DNA from 3 places in the Arthrobacter sp. PvP023 genome. Region 2 is predicted to be linked to each of the others. Evidence: riboswitches for the same ligand, from Rfam matches in the RefSeq annotation. Region 2 holds a riboswitch; each other region holds the start of a gene.

Region 1 (6,206 bases), 1.5 Mb from region 2:
GCTCTCGCTGCCTAAGCAGTAAGACAGTCCGTCAGCCCGGGATTGCTATCGTCCCGGATCCTGGCGTCATTAAGATAGCCACTGCTGTTTACCTTCGTCATTGGGGTGAACGGGACTCTTAGATGACTGGGCCCGGATCAGCTACTTGTTTGCAGGATAGCTGGGGCCGAGAAAATCCGACGCAAACTGCGCCCGGAGAAGCCCTGACAACACGACATCGGACGGGGGTTCAATTCCCCCCATCTCCACCATCGGGACGGCGGCAACGCAGTTCCACCCCGTGCAAAAGGCCGGAAGCGAAAGCTTCCGGCCTTTTGTTTTCTGCACCGTTCCTGCATTCTCCAGCGGCCGTCCGTGGCCTCGGGGTCAGCGCTTCTTGATGTGCGCCACGGGGTCCACGTGGGTGTCCAGATCATGCTTGGACTTCTTTTCGGCCCTCTTTTGCTTGATGGTCTTGTCCGATTTCTTGGTGACCTGCCGGTGCGGCGATTTGTCAGGCATGTCGCCCTCCCTTACCTCGGGGCCTTGAATAAGCCCCGTGCTTGTAAGGTACGCCTGTTTTGCCACGAATGTAACTGGCCTACGAAACAGGCACTTCAACGTCAACTATGCCGACGAACCGGCTGCCGATTCCCTCGTACTCGCTGCGCACCAGCCCCGGAAGTACCGGCGGAAGGTCGCCCGGTGCGTGATGGACGCAGCAGACGTACGTGAACGGTGGCCACCACTTCTTCGGCCGCGCGGCCTCCGAGAAACCGCACACAGCACAGGTCAGCTGGACCCAGACTGGCCTCTTGCCGGTCCGGTTGGCCCTTGACTGGATGAGCCAGGCCGGAGGATTGTCCAGGAGCTCGGACAGTTCGGCCTCAGACAGCCGGGCGGGAATACCGTGACGGTGCGCCATTTCCAGGGGAATATCGAGGATCTGAGCTGCTTCACGTCGCGTAACCATTCGTTTAACGATACGGGACGCCGGGCCGCCTCAGATTCACGACGGCGGGCGTCCGGCCTCCACCGACGGTCAGCCACGCGCTGTCAGCCGGCGAGGGCGATCCCCACGGCTGCTGCGGAGAGCCCGGCCACGAGATTGACGGCAACGTTCAGGGCCGCAGCGAGGTACCGCACCTCACTGACAAGCCGGATGGTGGCCGTGGTCCAGGAACTGAACGTGGTCAGCCCGCCGGCCAGTCCGGTGGCGATCGCCGCATGCCATTCCTCGCCGAGCCCCAGCCGGCCGGTAACGCCCACGGACAGGCCGATGACCAGCGAACCGACGACGTTGACCACCAGGGTTGCCCAGGGCCAGTGCCGGCGGGTCCCGGCACGGTGCGCGAACCAGGTGTCGATGGCAAACCTGAGCAGTCCCCCCGCAACCCCGAAGATGCCCACCAAAAGCGCCGTCATGAGGCTCCACCCGTCCGGTCGCTCAAGGCCTTGCCGGCTTTCCAGCCTGCAGCGGCCGCAGCAAGCCCCAGCACCAGGGAAAGTGCCAGATAGATCAGCCAGGTCACGTGCTGTCCGGACCGTGCCTGCTGGTCAACGGAGAAGACCACGGCCGAGAAGGTGGTGAAGGATCCCAGCAGCCCCGGACCAATCCCGGCCCTGAGCCAGAATGCGGTCCTGGGGCGTGCGATCCACAGGGTGGTGAGGGAGGCGAGGACAAAGCTTCCGCACACATTGATGACCAACGTGGTCCAGGGAATCGCGCCGGCAGCGTCCGGAAAGAGCAAGCCCAGGCCGTAGCGGAGCTCTGTGCCCGCCAGCGCCCCGGCAGCCACCGCCGCCCACGCCCGCCAGTCCGGGTTACTGGCGGCACTCATTCAGGCGGCGCCCCTTCAGCCATCCGCCAGCCGGCATCCGGCGTGCCGGGATTCGCTGTAGACCCACAGCGCTGACGACACTTCGTCGGCGAGGTCGAATTCGCGGTCTGCGCCCGCGGAACCGATCCTGACCACGAGGGCGCCGCCAAACGGTTTCCGGCCCAGTACTTCGATGTCGGCGTCCAGGTCGATTTCCTGCGCGGAAAGGTAGCGCAGGAGTTCGGGATTGTCGTCGCTGATCCGGGTGATGCGGCCTTTATGGCCCTCGTCGAGTTCGCTCATCCGGTGCGCGTTCGGCATGTGGACCGTACCGTCGGCCGCCGGGATGGGATCACCGTGCGGGTCCCGCAGGGGGTTGCCGAGCTTTCCGGCCATCCGTTCGATGAATGTGTCAGACACCGCGTGCTCCAGAAGCTCGGCTTCATCGTGGACTTCGTCCCAGCTGTACCCGAGTTCCTGCACGAGGTAGGTCTCAATGAGGCGGTGGCGCCGCACCATGGAGAGCGCGAGCCGGACTCCGTCGGACGTGAGCGTAATGGCGCTGTAGGGCTTGTGGTCAACGAGGCCCTGGTCCTTGAGTTTGCGGACCATTTCCGAGACCGAGGAGTTGGCGACGCCGAGCCGCAGTGCCAGCTGCGAGGATGTGATGGGTTTGTCCTGCCACTCCGTAAAGGAGTAGATGACCTTGACGTAGTCCTCGATCGAGGAGGAGGGTGCGCCGGTCTTCACGAGTCCAAGCCTACCGCTTTGGCTACGGGACTCATGCCTTGAACGCCCGCCAGGTCTGGGTCAGGTAGGGGAGTCCGATAACGTCTCCGGCGGAGTGTGCCAGGTGCTCGTGGAGGTACCAGTCCAAGTTGGCGCGGACTTTGGCCCGGATGCTTTCTCCGGCGGCGAGGTAGTAGCTGCGGGACTTTGCCAGTTCAACGATGTCCTCAGTGGTCACGGGATCTTCCCAGCGCGTCAGGTGGCTCTCAAGACCGGCAAACTCCGGGCCGATCGCGGGGCGGAAGTCCGGTTTGTGCACATCGCCTGCATGCATGATCCGGGAGAGCCGGTGGACCCACGGGACCGACGTATCCAGCTGGTTCCAGATCAGCCCCAGCACGCCCCCCGGACGGAGAATGCGGGACAGTTCGGTGCTGGCCAAACGGGGATCGCACCAGTGCCATGCCTGGGCAACGGTCACGACGTCGAACGCGGCGTCCGGGAGTCCGGTGGACTCCGCTGTGCCCTCCGTCGCAGGAACCCCCGGAAGGGCCAGCCGGAGTTGGGCGAGCATATCCGGTGAGGGATCCACTGCGGTGACATTCAGGCCGCGCTGCACCAGCAAAGCGGTGTACTTTCCCGTCCCGGCGCCGATGTCAGCGGCGCCGGACGCGCCGCCTATCCCGCCGACGCTTCGGAGCAGCCAGTCCACGGAATCGGCGGGATAGCCGGGACGGACCCGGTCATAGTGTTCGCCGCCGTCCTGGAAACTCCGGCCGAGCTCGTACCGGCGCTGGTGGTGCAGTTTGGGGCCTCCCCGTGCCACGTGCAGTCTCCTTCGGGCAGGCTGGAATTCTTACCCCTCGAATTTACCGCACACGCCGCACCCTCAGTCTTCGGTGCAGGGTGCCGCGCCGGCAGTGCCGGGGGTGTTGGGTGCCCAGTCCGGATAACTGCGCGTGTCGTTGGCCGGCACCCAGCGGCCCGAGTCCACCACGTAGTCCCAGCCGAGGCCGGTCCGGCGGAGTTCCTCGACCCCGGCGAGCAGGCGCTGGGCGTCCTCCAGCCGGGAGCCGACGCCGAAGCTTGCCCGCAGCGAGCCTGACGGCAGTCCCAGCCGCTTCAGCAGCGGGTGGGCGCAAAAGCGGCCGTCGCGCAGGCCTACGCCGTGCTCCGCGGAGAGATAGGCGGCCACAAGGCCGGCGTCGTAGCCGGCGACGGAGAAGTTGACCACACCGATGGTGTCCGTGGCCTGGTCGGTGTCGCTGAAGATCTGGTGGACAGTGACGCCGTCGATCTTCCGCAGTCCCTCGACGAGGAAGGACCGGATGGCCGTCTCATGGGCGTGCCACAGGTCCTGGTCCAGGGCGCCGATGACCTGGGTGGCCCGGGCCAGGGTGGCGGCCCCAAGGACGTTCGGTGAGCCGCCTTCATGCCGTGCCGGCCCTGTAGTCCAGCTGACGGAGTCCAGCCGGGCCTCACGCACGGCTCCGCCGCCTGCGAGGTGGGGCGTCCCGGCGTCGAGCCAGTCCGGCCGGCCCACGAGGACGCCGCTGCCAAACGGCGCGTACAGCTTGTGGCCTGAGAAGGCGAGGTAGTCGACGTCGTCCGCGGCGATGTCGATGCGGCGGTGCGGGGCCAGCTGCGCCGCGTCCACAACGATCCTTGCGCCGTGTTCGTGAGCCAGTGCGGCCAGCTCGCGGACGGGAAGAATTTCGCCGGTGACGTTGGAGGCGCCCGTGACGGCCAGCAGGCTGATGTCACCCCGCCGCAGCTCGGACCGCAGGTTCTCCAGGGTGGCCCTGAGCGTCGGAGCGGCAACAACACTCCGGTGCGGCACACCCTGCCACGGGAGCAGGTTGGCATGGTGTTCGATGTCGAGGTACAGCACTTCGCCGGTGTGGCGGCCGTCGGACACCGGCAGGCACCCGGCCAGCAGGTTCAGTGAGTCCGTGGTGTTCCGGGTGAAGATGACGGAATCGTCTGCCCTGCCGCCCACAAACCCGCGGACGATGTCCCGGGCATTTTCGTACACCGACGTGCTGATCTGCGAGGCATAGCCCGCGCCGCGGTGCACGCTGGCGTAGTACGGCAGGATCTCGTTGAGGTAGGCCGAGACAACGGACAGCGCCGGGGCCGATGCGCCGTAGTCCAGGTTCGCGTAACGGACGTGCCCGCCCTGGATCAGCGGAGCCTGGATCTCTGCGCCGGTAACGGCTGAGAGGGGGCGCTGGGCGACGGTGAACCGCGGGTCCAGACGGCCTGCAGCGGACGTGGTTGCGGCGTTTGCGGGGAAAGTGGCAGTAGTCATGGGGACCTCACTGTAAAGGGACCCCGCACTCCGGGGATCCGCGCTTGCCGGGTCCGTTCCGGACCGGCCTGGTCGTCACCCGGGGCACCCCACCGCGAATGGAGGGTTGCCGGCCAGCAAACCGGGGTTTAGCGCTGGCACTCGTGACCTGTTTCGAGATTAGGACATTCACCGCGGAGCGGGAAAGTCGCGGCAATTATTAAGCTCTTTGTTACGCGCGTCGGAAGAAGGGGGATAGCGCCGAATAAAACGACGGCGGACACCCCCTAAGGAGGGAATCCGCCGTCGTTTATTCGGCAACCGGTTGATGTGCCCGCGGGTGATGCGCCCGGTCCGGAACCGCTTGGCGGCGGGCCGGGCACCGGGCCGGGTCGCGCGTCAGAGGAGGTCGTCGAGTTCCGGGTTCAGCCGCTTGAGGACCTCGGAATGAAGGATTGAATTGGTGGCCAGGGCGTTTCCGCCGAAGGGGCCGTCCACTCCTTCCAGCGAGGTGAAGCGTCCGCCGGCTTCGGTGACAATCGGCACGAGCGCCGCCATGTCGTAGAGGTTCAGTTCCGGCTCGCAGGCGATGTCCACCGACCCCTCGGCCACCATGCAGTAGGACCAGAAGTCACCGTAGGCGCGGGTCCGCCAGACTTCCTCAGTGAGTCCCAGGAACTCGTCCAGGTTGCCCCGTTCCTTCCAGCCGCCCAGGCTTGAATAGGAGAGGGAAGCGTCGGAAAGTTTGGACACGTTCGAAACCTTGAGGCGGGTGGCGGCAGCAAGCGATCGTCCCATGTAGGCGCCTGCGCCTTTCGCCGCCCACCAGCGCTTGCCCAGCGCCGGCGCGCTGACCAGCCCGACCACCGGCTCACCTTCATCCACGAGGGCGATCAGGGTGGCCCACACCGGCACGCCGCGGACGAAGTTCTTGGTGCCGTCGATCGGATCGATGATCCAGCGGCGGGAACCATGTCCGGAACTGCCGAACTCTTCGCCGAGGACGGCATCTCGCGGACGGGAACGGGAGAGCTGGCCGCGGATGGACTCTTCAGCTGCCTTGTCAGCATCCGTTACCGGCGTAAGATCCGGTTTGGTTTCAATCTGAAGATCCAGCGCCTTGAAGCGGCTCATGGTCTGGGAGTCAACAGAGTCGGCCAGGACATGGGCGAGGCGCAGGTCATCGTTGTAGCTCGAAGCGGGTTGGGTCATGGTTCCAAACTACCGTCTCTGCAGCCGGCGGGCCGGGATGTCACGAAACGATGCCGAGTTCCTTGGCGTCCTGCGCTTCCATCCGGGGGTCGGTGCCGAGCAGCCGCCGAAGGGACGCCAGGCGTGCCGCGCCGGACGGGCCGGCGTGTCCTTCGGCCACCCAGGCGTCCACGCCG
Region 2 (6,206 bases):
CCGCTGGCCTTCGACTGTGCCCGCGGCTGGCTGCACGTGAACAGCGACTGGGCCATCCTGGAACCGGTCGGCGCCGACTACCGCCCTACGCCGCCGGGGGAGCCATCCCACACCGTGCTGCTCACCAACCTCGCCAACCGGGTCCAGCCGCTGATCCGCTACGACCTCGGCGACTCGGTGCTGGCGAAGACAGGTCCCTGTGAATGTGGTAACCCGCTGCCCGCCATCCGGGTCGCGGGCCGAAGCGACGATGTCCTCCGCCTCCTCGCCGCGGACGGGACCACGGTCCGGGTGCTCCCGCTCGCCATCGGGTCCGTCGTCGACGAAACTCCCGGACTGCACCGCAGCCAGCTGGTGCAGACAGGACCTGCAACCATCCGCCTCCGGCTCGAACCGGAACCCGGTGCCGACGCCGCAGCGGTGTGGCGCACGGCCTCCGCGAAGCTGCTGGAGTACCTCGCCGGGCTGGAACTGCGGAACGTCGGAGTCGTCCGCGCGGACGAGCCGCCCGAACAGAGCGGCGTGGTCGGGAAGTTCCGGCAGGTGATCGCCCGGCTGCCGGAATGAAGCGCGGCGGCTAGAAGATCATGGGCGGAGCGTCCAGCACTGTCTCGTCCACGCGGCGGTCCTCCCACTGGCTGAACGGCTTGTCCAGTTCGTACTTGCCGTCATCCGTGCGCACCAGGGTCCGCACTTCGGCGTTGTCCGGGTTGTTGAGGGATTCGAAATACTCCACGGACCAGTGGAACCAGCGCATGCAGAACAGCCTCATGGTGAGCCCGTGCGTCACGAAGAGGGCGTTCGGGGCGTAGCTGGGCTTGGACCAGTGCCGGTGCAGTGTTTCCATGAAGGAGGAGATCCGGTCGTAGACGTCGGAGCCGGATTCACCCTCCCTGAACCGGTAGAAGAAGTGGCCGTAGGCGTTCCGGAGTTCTTTTTGGTCCTCGATGTCCCCGGCGATCTGGAAGTTCGCCCAGTCCTGTTCACGAAGCCTGGGTTCCTCGATGATCCGCTCAACAAGCGGTCCCAGATTGAGCGCTTCGAGGGTCTGGTAGGCCCGGAGGTACGGCGAGACGTAGACACACACCTGCCGGCCGTCCAGTTCCCGGCGGATCTCCTCGCCTGCGGCCCGGGCCTGTGCAAGGCCGAGTTCGGTCAGTGGTATCCGGTAATCGGGCACCCGGTTATAAATGGAGGTGTCGGCATTGGCGGCTGACTGGCCGTGCCGGATCATGATGATTTTTCCGGGCGCACTCATAAATTCCAAGCATAGGCCCCGGGCAGCGCGGCCAAGTGGATGTGTTGCCCCCCGACCAGCCGGAAGCGTTGCCCTGCGACCGGCCGGAAGCGGCGGACAGGAAAGAACCAGAAAGTGAAGGCAAGATAGGAACATGCTGGTTCCCTCCCGCCGTCGTCTGCGGTTAGAAGTCTGGATTGTCCTGGGTCTGTCGCTGGGGCAGTCCGCCGTGTATTCGGTGGTGCAGTTGCTGGACAAGCTGACGCGGGCACCCCTGGCGGAAGGGACCTCCACCCTCAACCGCTCCCAGAGCAGCCGCGAATACTTCGACCTGACGTACCAGCTGCTGGACATCGTTTTCGCCCTGGTGCCTGTCGTGTTGGTCATCTATTTCCTCACCGAGCACCGGAAAGCGGGGGAGCCCGGGGCATCGGCATTCCGCAAACTCGGTTTCAACTTCGCCCGCCCCGGCGAGGACCTGCTGCAGGGGCTGGGCCTCGCGGCGTTGATCGGCATACCGTCCCTGGGGCTGTACGCCGCCGGACGGGCACTCGGCATCACCACGGCCATCATCCCCAGCGCGCTGGATGCCTACTGGTGGACCATCCCAGTGCTGATTCTCTCCGCCGTACGGCACGGGATCGTGGAGGAGGTCATCGTGGTGGGGTACCTGCTGGACCGGCTCGGCAAGTTCGGCTGGAGCATGCCGCTGGCCATCTTCGCCAGCTCCATGCTCCGGGGCAGCTACCACCTCTACCAGGGCTTCGGCCCGTTCATCGGCAACGCTGTCATGGGCGTGGTATTTGCGTGGATCTATACGAAGACCCGCCGCGTCATGCCGCTGGTGATCGCCCACGCACTGCTGGACATTGTGGCGTTCGTCGGCTTCAGCCTCTTCGGCAAGGCCATCGGCCTGGGCTAGCCGGCCACTGCTTAAAAGGATTCGGCCGCTATCGGTGGGTGACGTCGTTGGCACCCGCTGATAGCGGCCGAAGTTCGGAAGGGCAGCGCGCTGCCCGTGGCCCCGGAGGACCACACGGTAGAGCAGGGTCAGATGGTTACGGCCCCGGAGGCGGTTTCGAACGTGACGGACAGGATTCCCGGCGTCCCCTTGGGGGCGACCCATTCAACAGCCACATCCTCCAAGGGCTTCTCGACCGGTTGACCGAGCCATTCCGTGACGCGTTCGGCCGAGCCGGCGATGGTGAGGCTGGACATCTTAACGTTGCTCGGGTAGGCGTTGGACGGGTGAAGCTCCGGGTCGCCTTCCCACTTGAGCATGTAGGGTACCTGCGGGTCTGCAATGAGGCCCAGGATGCCGATCTGCTTCCAGACGAGTTCGCGGCCGTCGGGGAACTTGCGGTTGCCGTTGACAGCCGATCGGCCGAGGCGTTCTTCGAACGGTGCCAGGTCGTCCACTTCGACGCACCAGCCCATCCAGCCACCGCCCGCTGCGGAGCGTGCCCGGACAGCCTGCCCGAACGGAGCCTTGTCGGATGCCGGGTGGTCCAGGACCTCCACGACCTCGAGATACTTGTGCCCGGCCAGCGGGATAATCATGTTGCGGGTGCCGAAACGGGGGTGTACCCCGCCCTTAACGGCTTCGACGCCGAGGGCGGTTGCAATACGTTCGGTGGTGGCAGCCAAGCCATCTTGTTCACAGGCGTAAGAGACGTGATCCATGCGCATGCCCTCATCTTGGCACTTTGTGATGGAGCTCTCAGCTAAGGGTGTCCTTACCAAGATGGGACGTTATGGCGGACGGCCCTGAAGCCCACGAAATCACGCGGCCGACGTCCTTCGTCACAAACCTATTCAGACGGATTGCTCTGTTTCTACACTGGGTCCAGGTCATGAGCGCCAGCATTGAGCCCCGGCTTGCTGGCCGGCAACCCTCGTTCCGCGGTGGGGTGCCCCGGGTGAGGACCTGGCCGCCGGCAACCGCCGGTCGGCAAGCGCGGCACCAGAGCCGGCCCGGCATACTGTGCGTCCGGCCACGGTGCCCTTCCTTAAGGAGCCTCCAATGTCCAATGCCTGGTCTTTCGAAACCCGCCAGATCCACGCCGGCCAGGAGCCGGACAGCGCCACCGGCGCCAGGGCCCTCCCCATTTACCAGACGACGTCGTTCGTGTTCCCTAGCGCCGAAAGCGCCGCCAACCGCTTCGCGCTGGCCGAACTGGCGCCCATCTATACCCGCATCGGCAATCCCACCCAGGACGCGGTGGAGCAGCGCGTGGCCAGCCTTGAATGCGGGCTGGCGGCGCTGCTGCTCAGCTCGGGACAGGCCGCCGAAACATTCGCCATCCTCAACGTCGCCGAAGCCGGCGATCACGTGGTGGCCAGCCCCAGCCTCTACGGCGGCACGTACAACCTGCTGGCCCACACCCTGAAGAAGTTCGGCATCTCCGTGACGTTCGTGGAGGACCCGGACAACCTCCAGCAGTGGAAGGACGCCGTCCGGCCGAACACCAAGCTCTTCTTCGGCGAGGTGGTGTCCAATCCGCGCCAGGACGTCCTGGACATCGAAGGCGTTTCCGGCGTCGCCCACGAGGCAGGGGTCCCGCTGATCGTGGACAACACACTGTCCACGCCGTACCTCATCCGGCCGCTGGAATGGGGCGCCGACATTGTGGTCCACTCGGCAACGAAGTACCTTGGCGGGCACGGCAGCGCCATCGCCGGCGTGATCGTGGACTCGGGCAACTTTGATTTCGGCAAGGACCCGGAGAAGTTCCCGGGCTTCAACATCCCGGACCCCACCTACAACGGGCTTGTCTACGCCAGGGACCTCGGCGCCGGGGGCGCCCTGGGCGCGAACCTTTCCTACATCCTCAAGGCCCGCGTCCAGCTGCTGCGGGACCTCGGCTCCGCGGTGTCCCCGTTCAACGCCTTCCTCATCGCCCAGGGCCTGGAAACCCTGAGCCTGCGCGTCGAGCGCCACGTGGCCAACGCGGTGAGTGTCGCCGAATGGCTGGAGGCAAGGGACGACGTCGAATCCGTTGCCTACGCGGGCCTGCCGTCCAGCCCCTGGTACGACCGCGGCCGCAAGTACGGACCCAAGGGCACCGGTGCGATCGTGTCCTTCAACATCGCCGGCGGGGCCGAGGCCGGCAAGCGGTTCGTGGACGCGCTGGAACTGCACTCCCACGTGGCGAACATCGGTGACGTGCGCTCCCTGGTCATCCACCCGGCGTCCACCACCCACAGCCAGCTGACAGCGGAACAGCAGGCCGTGGCGGGGGTCACGCCGGGCCTGGTCCGCCTCTCCGTGGGGCTGGAGCACATCGATGACATCATCGCCGACCTCGACGCCGGTTTCCGCGCCGCCAAGGGCGACTGAGCCGTATGGCTCCCGGCGCCTCGACGCCGGGAGTCATATTGCTGTCACATTCTTCGCCATTGCGGGGACGCATTTCGTAGACTCTTTACAGGTCATGAGTGCCAGCGACAGCCCCGGCTTGCTGGCCGGCAACCCTCCTTTCGCGGCGGGGTGCCCCGGGTGAAGACCTGGCCTGCCGGCCAGTTGGCGGCAGGCAAGCGCGAAGAAGAGGTCTTCAGATGACGATTGCCGTCACCCGCAGCGGTGTACCCGAAACAGCCAGCCACAGCCTGTCATCCAGTGACGTGAAAACCGCCGCAGTCAAAACCGCAGACGCTGTCCCCGACGGAACCGTCAAGTTCCAGGGCATCGGCGGGCTCGACCTTGAGGCGGGCGGCCACCTGCCGGACGTCACGCTCGCCTACGAGACCTGGGGCACGCTGAACGCGGACCGTTCCAACGCCGTGCTGGTGCAGCATGCCCTGACCGGCAGCACGCACGTTACCAGGGGAGCCAGCGACGAAGAAGGCTGGTGGGAGCAGCTTGCCGGGCCCGGCGCCCCGGTCGATACGGACAAGTACTTCGTGGTCAGCATCAACATCCTGGGCGGTTGCTACGGCTCCACCGGCCCTTCCACTCCCGCGCCGGATGGCAGGCCGTGGGGTTCGCGCTTCCCCCTGGTGACCCTGCGCGACACCACGGCGGCCGAGGCCCGGCTAGCGGACGCCCTTGGCATCGACAGCTGGTACGCCGTCCTGGGCGGATCCCTGGGCGGAGCCCGCGCCCTGGAATGGGCCGTGAGCTTCCCGGACCGGGTCCGGCGCTGCGCCGTCATTTCCATCGGGGCAAGCAGCACGGCCGAGCAGATCGCCTTTGCCCAGGCGCAGACCCTCGCGATCCGCCAGGACGTGAACTTCAACGACGGCGATTACTACGGCGGCCCGGAGCCTGAGGCCGGCCTGGCCCTGGCACGCAGGATTGCGCACATCACGTACCGTTCCGCAGACGAGCTGGAGGCCCGGTTCGGCCGGAGCGCCCAGGGCGGCGAAGCCCCGCTCCAGGCAGTGTCGCTGGGGGACCGCGGCCGCTACCAGGTGGAGAGCTACCTCGACCATCAGGGCACCAAGCTGGTCCGGCGCTTCGATGCCAACAGCTACATCGCCATCACGGAAGCGCTCATGAGCCACGACGTGGGCCGGGGGCGCGGCCCGCTCAAGGAGGCGCTGGCCCGGGCCACGGCTGAGTTCTTCATTGCCGCCGTCAATACGGACCGTCTGTATTTTCCGGCGCAGTCCCGCGAACTCGCGGCTGCACTCCCGGGCGACGTCCCGGTGCATGTCATCGAGGCGCCCATCGGCCACGACGGTTTCCTGACTGAAATCGGGCAGCTTAGCGCTCAGTTGCGGCAGAACTTTTTCGCCTAGCCCGCCGGCTCAATGTGCATTTATGCAGAGCTGTTCTGCAGAAAATGGCGTTGAGCCTGCGGCAATGTGAGCCCATACTCTAGGGGACCGGCGCGTTGGTGGTGCACATCACACGCGGCCGTAACGGAATGGTCCACATGGTGTCGACGGAGACGCCGAAGGAGTTCACAATGAGCACGCAAAACTCCGCCGCAAGGCGCGCAGATGAGACTGACGTCAAAGCCTC
Region 3 (6,206 bases), 2.9 Mb from region 2:
CTGGCCGCAGTGGTTGCCCACGCGGTGGACGTGAGCATGCGCCGGACCGAAGCCATCACCGCGCGCGAGAAAGCGCCCGTGCTGTTGCGCGTCCGCCAGTCCTGAACAGGTTCCTACTACCCCGGAGCGCGCCATGGAAACCGAATACGCAACAGTCACGGGACATGATGTCACCACCATCACCTGTGTCTGCGGTAACACCGTCAGCGACGAGGGGCTGATCCAGGCCAACTCCGAAGGCATGCCCGTGCACCTTGGCGAGGGAACTCCCGTGCCTGCCGGACTGGCCGAGTGGCCCGGGGACGAGGACCTCTACACGCTGTGCCCGGCATGCGGGCGGGTCTACCATGACACCGTCATCGAAGAGACCGGAACCGCGCCCGTGGCTTTCACCGTGGACGTTGCGGCCGCCCCGATAGCCGAAGCGATCCGCTTGCACTGGGAACTGGACACCTGACGTTCGGCGCGGCAGGCCGTCGTAGCTTCGCGCTGGTCAGATCTGCTTAAGCGCCTGCTCCAGGTCACGGATGAGGTCGTCAACATCCTCGAGTCCTACCGACAGGCGGACCACGCCGTCGCTCAGCCCGATGGCGGCCCGGCCTTCCGGCCCCATGGCGCGGTGCGTCGTGGTGGCCGGGTGGGTGATGAGCGTCTTGGCATCGCCGAGGTTGTTGGAAATGTCGATGATCCGCAGCGCGTCCAGCAGCGCAAAGGCTGCTTCCTTCGCCGTGCGGCCCGCCGACGGCAAGAGCTCCAGCGTGAGTACGGTACCGCCGGCCTTCATCTGCTTGGCCGCCAGCTCATACTGCGGGTGGGACTTCAGCAGCGGGTACTTGACCCAGCTGACCGCCGGCTGGTCTTCCAGCCATTCGGCCAGGCGAAGCGCGGAGGCCGAGGAATGGTTGACGCGCAGCGCCATGGTTTCCAGGCCCTTCGTCAGCACCCAGGCGTTGAAGGCGGACAGCGCGGGCCCCGTGTGGCGCATCAGCTGCTTGACCGGGCCTTCGATGAACTCCTTGGTGCCCAGGATGGCACCGCCGAGAACCCGCCCCTGGCCGTCGATGTGCTTGGTGCCGGAGTAGACCACCACATCCGCGCCGAGCTCCCCGCAGCGCTGCAGCAGGGGAGTGGCAAAGACATTGTCGACGACGACGGTCGCCCCTGCCGCGTGTGCCAGTTCGCTGACCGCGGCGATGTCCACGATTTCCTGCATGGGGTTCGACGGCGACTCAAAGAAGACCGCCGTCGTGGGCTCCGAAAGGGCGGCGCGCCACTGCTCCAGGTCCGGGCCGTCCACGAACACCGTTTCCACGCCCCACCGAGGCAGGATCTCGTTCAAAATCACAAAGCAGGAGCCGAACAGCGAGCGGGCGGCAACCACCCGGTCACCGGCAGCCAGCAGGGCGCCCAGTGCCGTGAAGACGGCGGACATGCCGGACGCCGTCGCAAAGCACGCCTCGGTGCCCTCGAGCAGCCGGAGCCGTTCCTGGAAGGTGGCCACGGAGGGGTTGCCGTACCGGGAGTACACAAACCGTTCGTCCTCGCCGGTGAATGCGCGCTCGGCGGCTGCCGCGGATTCGTAGACGAACCCTGAGTTGAGGAAGATCGGCTCGGCGGTCTCCTGGAAATTGGTGCGGTCAAGACCGCCGCGGACAGCCTGGGTGTCGGGGCTCCAGCCGGCGGCGTCGGGATTGAAGGTCACTTAGTTCTTTCCGAGGTTGGTGGGCAGGCCGCGGTTCTTCCAGCCGTTGACGGTGCGTTCGCCGAAACGGTCCGGTTCGCCTTCAAAGCCTTCGAGGACGTTGTAGGCGGTGAACCCGGCCCGCGTGGCGGCTATGGCGGCGGCGACGGACCGTACGCCGGAACGGCAGAGGAACACCAGTTCGACGCCGGAATCCTCTGGGGCCTGCTGCTTCAGCTGGTCGACAAAGTCCGGGTTGGGGATGCCGCCGGGGAAGGTCCACTGGATGAAGAGGGGATCGTTGTCCGTGGCTTTGGTGTCCGGGATGCCGATGTGCGCCCACTCGCCCTCGGTCCGGACATCCACCAGGACGGCGCCCTGTTCCAGTTTGGCCCAGGCGTCCTGCGGGCTCAGGTCTCCGGCGTAGCTCATGCGTGGCCCTCGAAGCCTTCGCCCGGGAAGTCGGCGTCGAACTCAAGTTCGTCCACTGCGGTTGCCACTGCAGCGTCGGAGCTGGCGACGGCCTCGGGCAGGATCACGGCCTGGGCCACGATCACGGTGGTGCCGTTGAAGGTTGCCGCCGGGCTCCCGTGCAGGACATAGCCGTCGGCCAGCGCCGCGGAGATGCGCTCGCAGAACGAGCGGTCGTCGGGGCCGGTGATTAGCCGGTAGGCCAGCCGTTCCTGCGGCAGTGCCCGGGCCGGTTGTTCCTGGCCGGCGGCAGCCGGTTCGGCTGCCGGGGCCAGCGGTGCGGGTGCGTCGGACACGACGGATCTCCTTCTCTCACGCTTGCAACTCGAATATCGATATGCCGAGTATTCACCTGAGGCACCCCGCCGTGGAAGGAGGGTTGCCGACCGGCCAGTCAGGGCTTGGCACCGGTTCTCATTACTCCCCAAAAACGTAACACTTACGACGGCGGCCCGCACCGCCGTCGTCGTCATCTTCCGTAACGGGAGCGCCCGCACCGCGGCCGCGCACCGGCGCCGCATCCGCCCCTGCGCGACCCCCGACTGCAGTTACAAAAGACCCCGCCGGGAGGATAATGACGGGAGATGAACCGCTGTAACGCCGGATGAAATCAGGCAGCCGTGAATGAATCGAATCGGAATACAGTCAGTCCCATGCTGCACTTCGGTTGGTTTGTGGGTCACGGTTTCGGTGTCCAGGGCTGGGGCACGCCCGGCTACGGCATCGGGTACGACTGGAAAAAACCCGCCCTGTACCAGCACGCCGTGCGGGAATTCGAGCGGGCCGGGCTGGACCTTTTCATCATCGAGGACTCCCTCACGGTGCCGGACACCTACGGCGGGAGCGCCGAGGTGTCGCTGGCGCAGGCATCCTTCGCACCCAAGCACGATCCGCTGGCCCTGGTGCCCTACCTGCTCTCCGTCACGGAACACCTGGGCATTGTTCCCACGGTGAGTGCGTCGTTCTATCCGCCGTTCACGGCGGCACGGCTGCTGGCCACCCTGCAGCATTTCTCCAACGGCCAGGTGGGCTGGAACGTGGTGACCTCCGGCAGCGACCTTGCCGCGCAGAACTACGGCCTGGACCAGCAGATCGAGCACGACCTCCGCTACGAGAAAGCGGAGGAATTCGTGGACGTGGTGCGCAAGCTCTGGCGCAGCTGGGAGCCGGACGCCATTGTGGAGGACGCGGACGCAGGCATCTTCGCGGACCACACGAAGGTCCACCCGATCAACCACGACGGCGAGTTCTTCAAGGTCCGTGGACCGCTGAACACCGCACCGATGCCCGAGGAACCGGTGCTGGTGCAGGCCGGGGCGTCACCGCGGGGCAAGGCCTTCGCGGGCGCCAACACGGATGTCGCGATTGCCCTGGCCAGGGGTGCGGACGGCATGAAGGCCTACCGTGATTCGATCCGGGCCGAGGCAGCCGCGGCAGGGCGGAACCCCGACGACGTCAAGGTGCTGTATGTCCTCAAGCCCGCCGTGGTGGGCTCCCGCGCCGAAGCGGACGAGCTCCGGGAGCAGCGCCGCCAGCTGAAGCGGCGCGACATCGACAGCCAGCTGAACTCCATCTCCTACCTCTCCGTGATCGACTTCAAACAGTTCGACCTTGACGCCCCGCTCCCCGAGCTCACCACGAACAGCAACCAGGGCACCCTGGACCATTTCGCCAAGGCGGGTCCTCCCGGGTCCACTCTGCGCCAGCTCCTGCAGGCCCGCAGCGGCGGCGCAGGGGACAGCATCATCGGCACGGCCGAGGAGATTGCCGACTACCTCGAAGAAACCGGTGTCCAGGTGGGCGGGGACGGCTTCCTGTTCTCAGGTTTCGTTGACCCGGCCACCGTTCACGGCGTGCTGGACCGGCTGGCCCCGGTGCTGCGGCGCCGCGGGCTGCTCCGGACAAGCTATGGCGACGGCGGCTTCCGCCGGAACCTGCTGGACTTCTAGTGCCATGGGCGGCGGCAGCGGAAACTTCCTGATCGGCACGGCCCACCTGCGCGCCCGGGATATCGCCGAGGCCGCGGCTGATCCGGCCGTCAAGTTCGTCCTGAGCGTGGACGCCCTGGAGCTGATCGGGCTTTCGCGCGAGGTGGTGCAGCGGGCCATCGACTCCGGCCACCGCGTCTACGGCCTCAATACCTTGCTGGGGTCCGGGCGTGACACCGCCGTGGATGAACAGGCGGTCCTCGCGTACCAGGTGCAGGTTGTGCGGTACCACAACAGCGGGGTGGGCGGGTTTCTCGGCGCCGACGAGGTCCGGGCCGTGATCCTGGCGCGGCTGGCGGGCTTCAGCCGCGGCGGCTCCGGCGTCCGGCCGGAAACAGCACGCTTCTACGCTGAGATGCTCAACCGCGGGGTGGTCCCGGCGATCCCGCGTGAAGGGTCCGTCGGTTCCGCCGACCTGACCCACCTCGCCGCTGTGGCCGCCGTCGCCATCGGGGAAGGCCAGGCGGTGGCAACGGACGGTCAGCTGCTGCCCGGCGGGCAGGCCCTGGCGGACGCCGGGCTGGCCCCGCTGGAACTCGCGCCCGGCGAAGCCCTGGCTCTGGTCAGCTCCAACTCCTATTCCATCGGCGTCGGGGCGCTGGTGCTGCGCCGCCTCCTCCGCCTCGCCGATCTCGCGGACACCGCGCTCGCGCTGTCGCTCGAGGCGACGGCAAGGCACGACGGCGGCGGCAACCTTAGCCCGTTTTCGCCGGCTGTGCAGGCGGCCAAGGCAGTTCACGGGCAGTCGGTCACGGCGGCCCATGTGCTGCGGCTCCTCGAGGGCGGGTGGCTGGAGGACCCGGAGCGGGAGGTATCCGTGCAGGACGCGTTGTCCTTCCGCGCGGCACCCCAGACCCACGGCGCCATCCGATGGCAGGTCACGGCCCTGGAAGACGCCCTGGAGGTGGAGCTGAACGGCCGGGGCGACAACCCGCTGACCGACATCGGCTCCGGGCGGATGGTATCCGGCGGCAACTTCCAGCCCATGCAGCTGGCCCTGGCATTCGAGGCGCTGCGCCTGGGGCTTGCCCACCTCGGGATCAGCAGCGAACGCCGGATCGCCAAGCTCTACCCGCCGCAGCGTCGGATCCGCCAGCGGCATCTCGAGGCTGCCACGAACGGGTCACCGCTGGAGCCGGAAGAGCTGCCCGGACTGCTCTGGTATTCGGCCGCCGGCCTGCTGTCCGAGCTCAAATTCCTCGCGGCGCCGGCAACACTTGGTGCGCCCACGCTGTCTGCCGATGTCGAGGACCACTCCACACTGGCGCCGCTGGCACTCCAGCAGCTGGAGCGTTCCGTCGATGCTGCCGGGAAGCTGCTCGCCATCGAAGCGCTGACGGCGGCGTACCTGCTGGCCGGGGCGGAGGCGCGCGCGGTGCGGCCGCTGGGAAACGGGACGGCCGCCGTCGTCGACCGTCTTTCCGGCCTGCTGGCCCGGCACCTGCCGGCCGCGGCGCTCGTGGAGGAGGCGCGCGTTGAACTGGACGCCTTCCTCGGGAACGGCTTCAACAGTGCCCTGAACGGCGGCCCGGAATCCCGTGCCGCCGGCGGCACGGAAAGGCAGCGATGAGCACCATGACAGGCAGGCACGCGGTCCGGGAGGCTGATGTTGCGGCGGACGCCGCAGCTGTCCTGGCGCAGGTGGGACACACGCCGCTGGTGCCTCTGGATCTCCTTTCCAAGGGCCTCGGCAGCACGGTGTACGTCAAGCTCGAATCGGATAATCCGGGCGGCTCCATCAAGGACCGGACAGCATTGAGCATGGTCCGCGCGGCTGAGCGCAGCGGTGAGCTCCGGCCGGGCGCAACCATCGTGGAGAGCACCTCGGGGAACACCGGGATCGGGCTGGCGCTGATCGGTGCCCTCACCGGACACCCCGTGGTGGTGGTCACCGGGGACACCATCTCATCCGAGAAGCTCGCCGCGCTGCACCGTTACGGCGCCAGGGTGGTGGTGACGGACTGGACCGCGCCGTCGGAGTCGCCGGAGAACGCACGGGCGGTCGCGGCCCGGATCACGGCAGAAAACCCGGGCGCCTGGCGGCCCCAGCAGTTCGACAATCCGGC

What was found. Region 2 has a riboswitch for S-adenosylmethionine ahead of JOE31_RS16200 (bifunctional o-acetylhomoserine/o-acetylserine sulfhydrylase). Riboswitches for the same ligand answer to the same signal wherever they lie in the genome.
Region 1: linked by a shared signal. The riboswitch ahead of JOE31_RS09480 (aminotransferase class V-fold PLP-dependent enzyme) and the one ahead of JOE31_RS16200 (bifunctional o-acetylhomoserine/o-acetylserine sulfhydrylase) in region 2 are both predicted to bind S-adenosylmethionine.
Region 3: linked by a shared signal. The riboswitch ahead of JOE31_RS02990 (DUF1737 domain-containing protein) and the one ahead of JOE31_RS16200 (bifunctional o-acetylhomoserine/o-acetylserine sulfhydrylase) in region 2 are both predicted to bind S-adenosylmethionine.

What each region holds. Positions count from the first base shown of each region.
Region 1 is NZ_JAFIBI010000001.1:2,060,627-2,066,832, forward strand. It holds RNA gene ssrA (transfer-messenger RNA) at 1-251, shown strand, start outside; gene JOE31_RS21720 (hypothetical protein) at 367-501, opposite strand; gene JOE31_RS09455 (hypothetical protein) at 581-952, opposite strand; gene JOE31_RS09460 (CrcB family protein) at 1,036-1,404, opposite strand; gene JOE31_RS09465 (CrcB family protein) at 1,401-1,820, opposite strand; gene JOE31_RS09470 (metal-dependent transcriptional regulator) at 1,836-2,549, opposite strand; gene JOE31_RS09475 (class I SAM-dependent methyltransferase) at 2,581-3,354, opposite strand; gene JOE31_RS09480 (aminotransferase class V-fold PLP-dependent enzyme) at 3,418-4,839, opposite strand; SAM riboswitch class IV at 4,875-4,988, opposite strand; gene hisN (histidinol-phosphatase) at 5,218-6,030, opposite strand; gene JOE31_RS09490 (ribosome small subunit-dependent GTPase A) at 6,071-6,206, opposite strand, start outside.
Region 2 is NZ_JAFIBI010000001.1:3,516,059-3,522,264, reverse strand. It holds gene JOE31_RS16220 (phenylacetate--CoA ligase family protein) at 1-567, shown strand, start outside; gene JOE31_RS16215 (histidine phosphatase family protein) at 578-1,258, opposite strand; gene JOE31_RS16210 (CPBP family intramembrane glutamic endopeptidase) at 1,392-2,159, shown strand; gene JOE31_RS16205 (VOC family protein) at 2,288-2,926, opposite strand; SAM riboswitch class IV at 3,087-3,201, shown strand; gene JOE31_RS16200 (bifunctional o-acetylhomoserine/o-acetylserine sulfhydrylase) at 3,261-4,577, shown strand; SAM riboswitch class IV at 4,668-4,783, shown strand; gene JOE31_RS16195 (homoserine O-acetyltransferase) at 4,796-5,980, shown strand; gene JOE31_RS16190 (MFS transporter) at 6,151-6,206, shown strand, end outside.
Region 3 is NZ_JAFIBI010000001.1:638,236-644,441, forward strand. It holds gene JOE31_RS02970 (glutamate--cysteine ligase) at 1-105, shown strand, start outside; gene JOE31_RS02975 (hypothetical protein) at 134-457, shown strand; gene JOE31_RS02980 (O-succinylhomoserine sulfhydrylase) at 494-1,702, opposite strand; gene JOE31_RS02985 (rhodanese-like domain-containing protein) at 1,703-2,113, opposite strand; gene JOE31_RS02990 (DUF1737 domain-containing protein) at 2,110-2,427, opposite strand; SAM riboswitch class IV at 2,462-2,574, opposite strand; gene JOE31_RS02995 (NtaA/DmoA family FMN-dependent monooxygenase) at 2,806-4,101, shown strand; gene JOE31_RS03000 (aromatic amino acid ammonia-lyase) at 4,106-5,710, shown strand; gene JOE31_RS03005 (PLP-dependent cysteine synthase family protein) at 5,707-6,206, shown strand, end outside.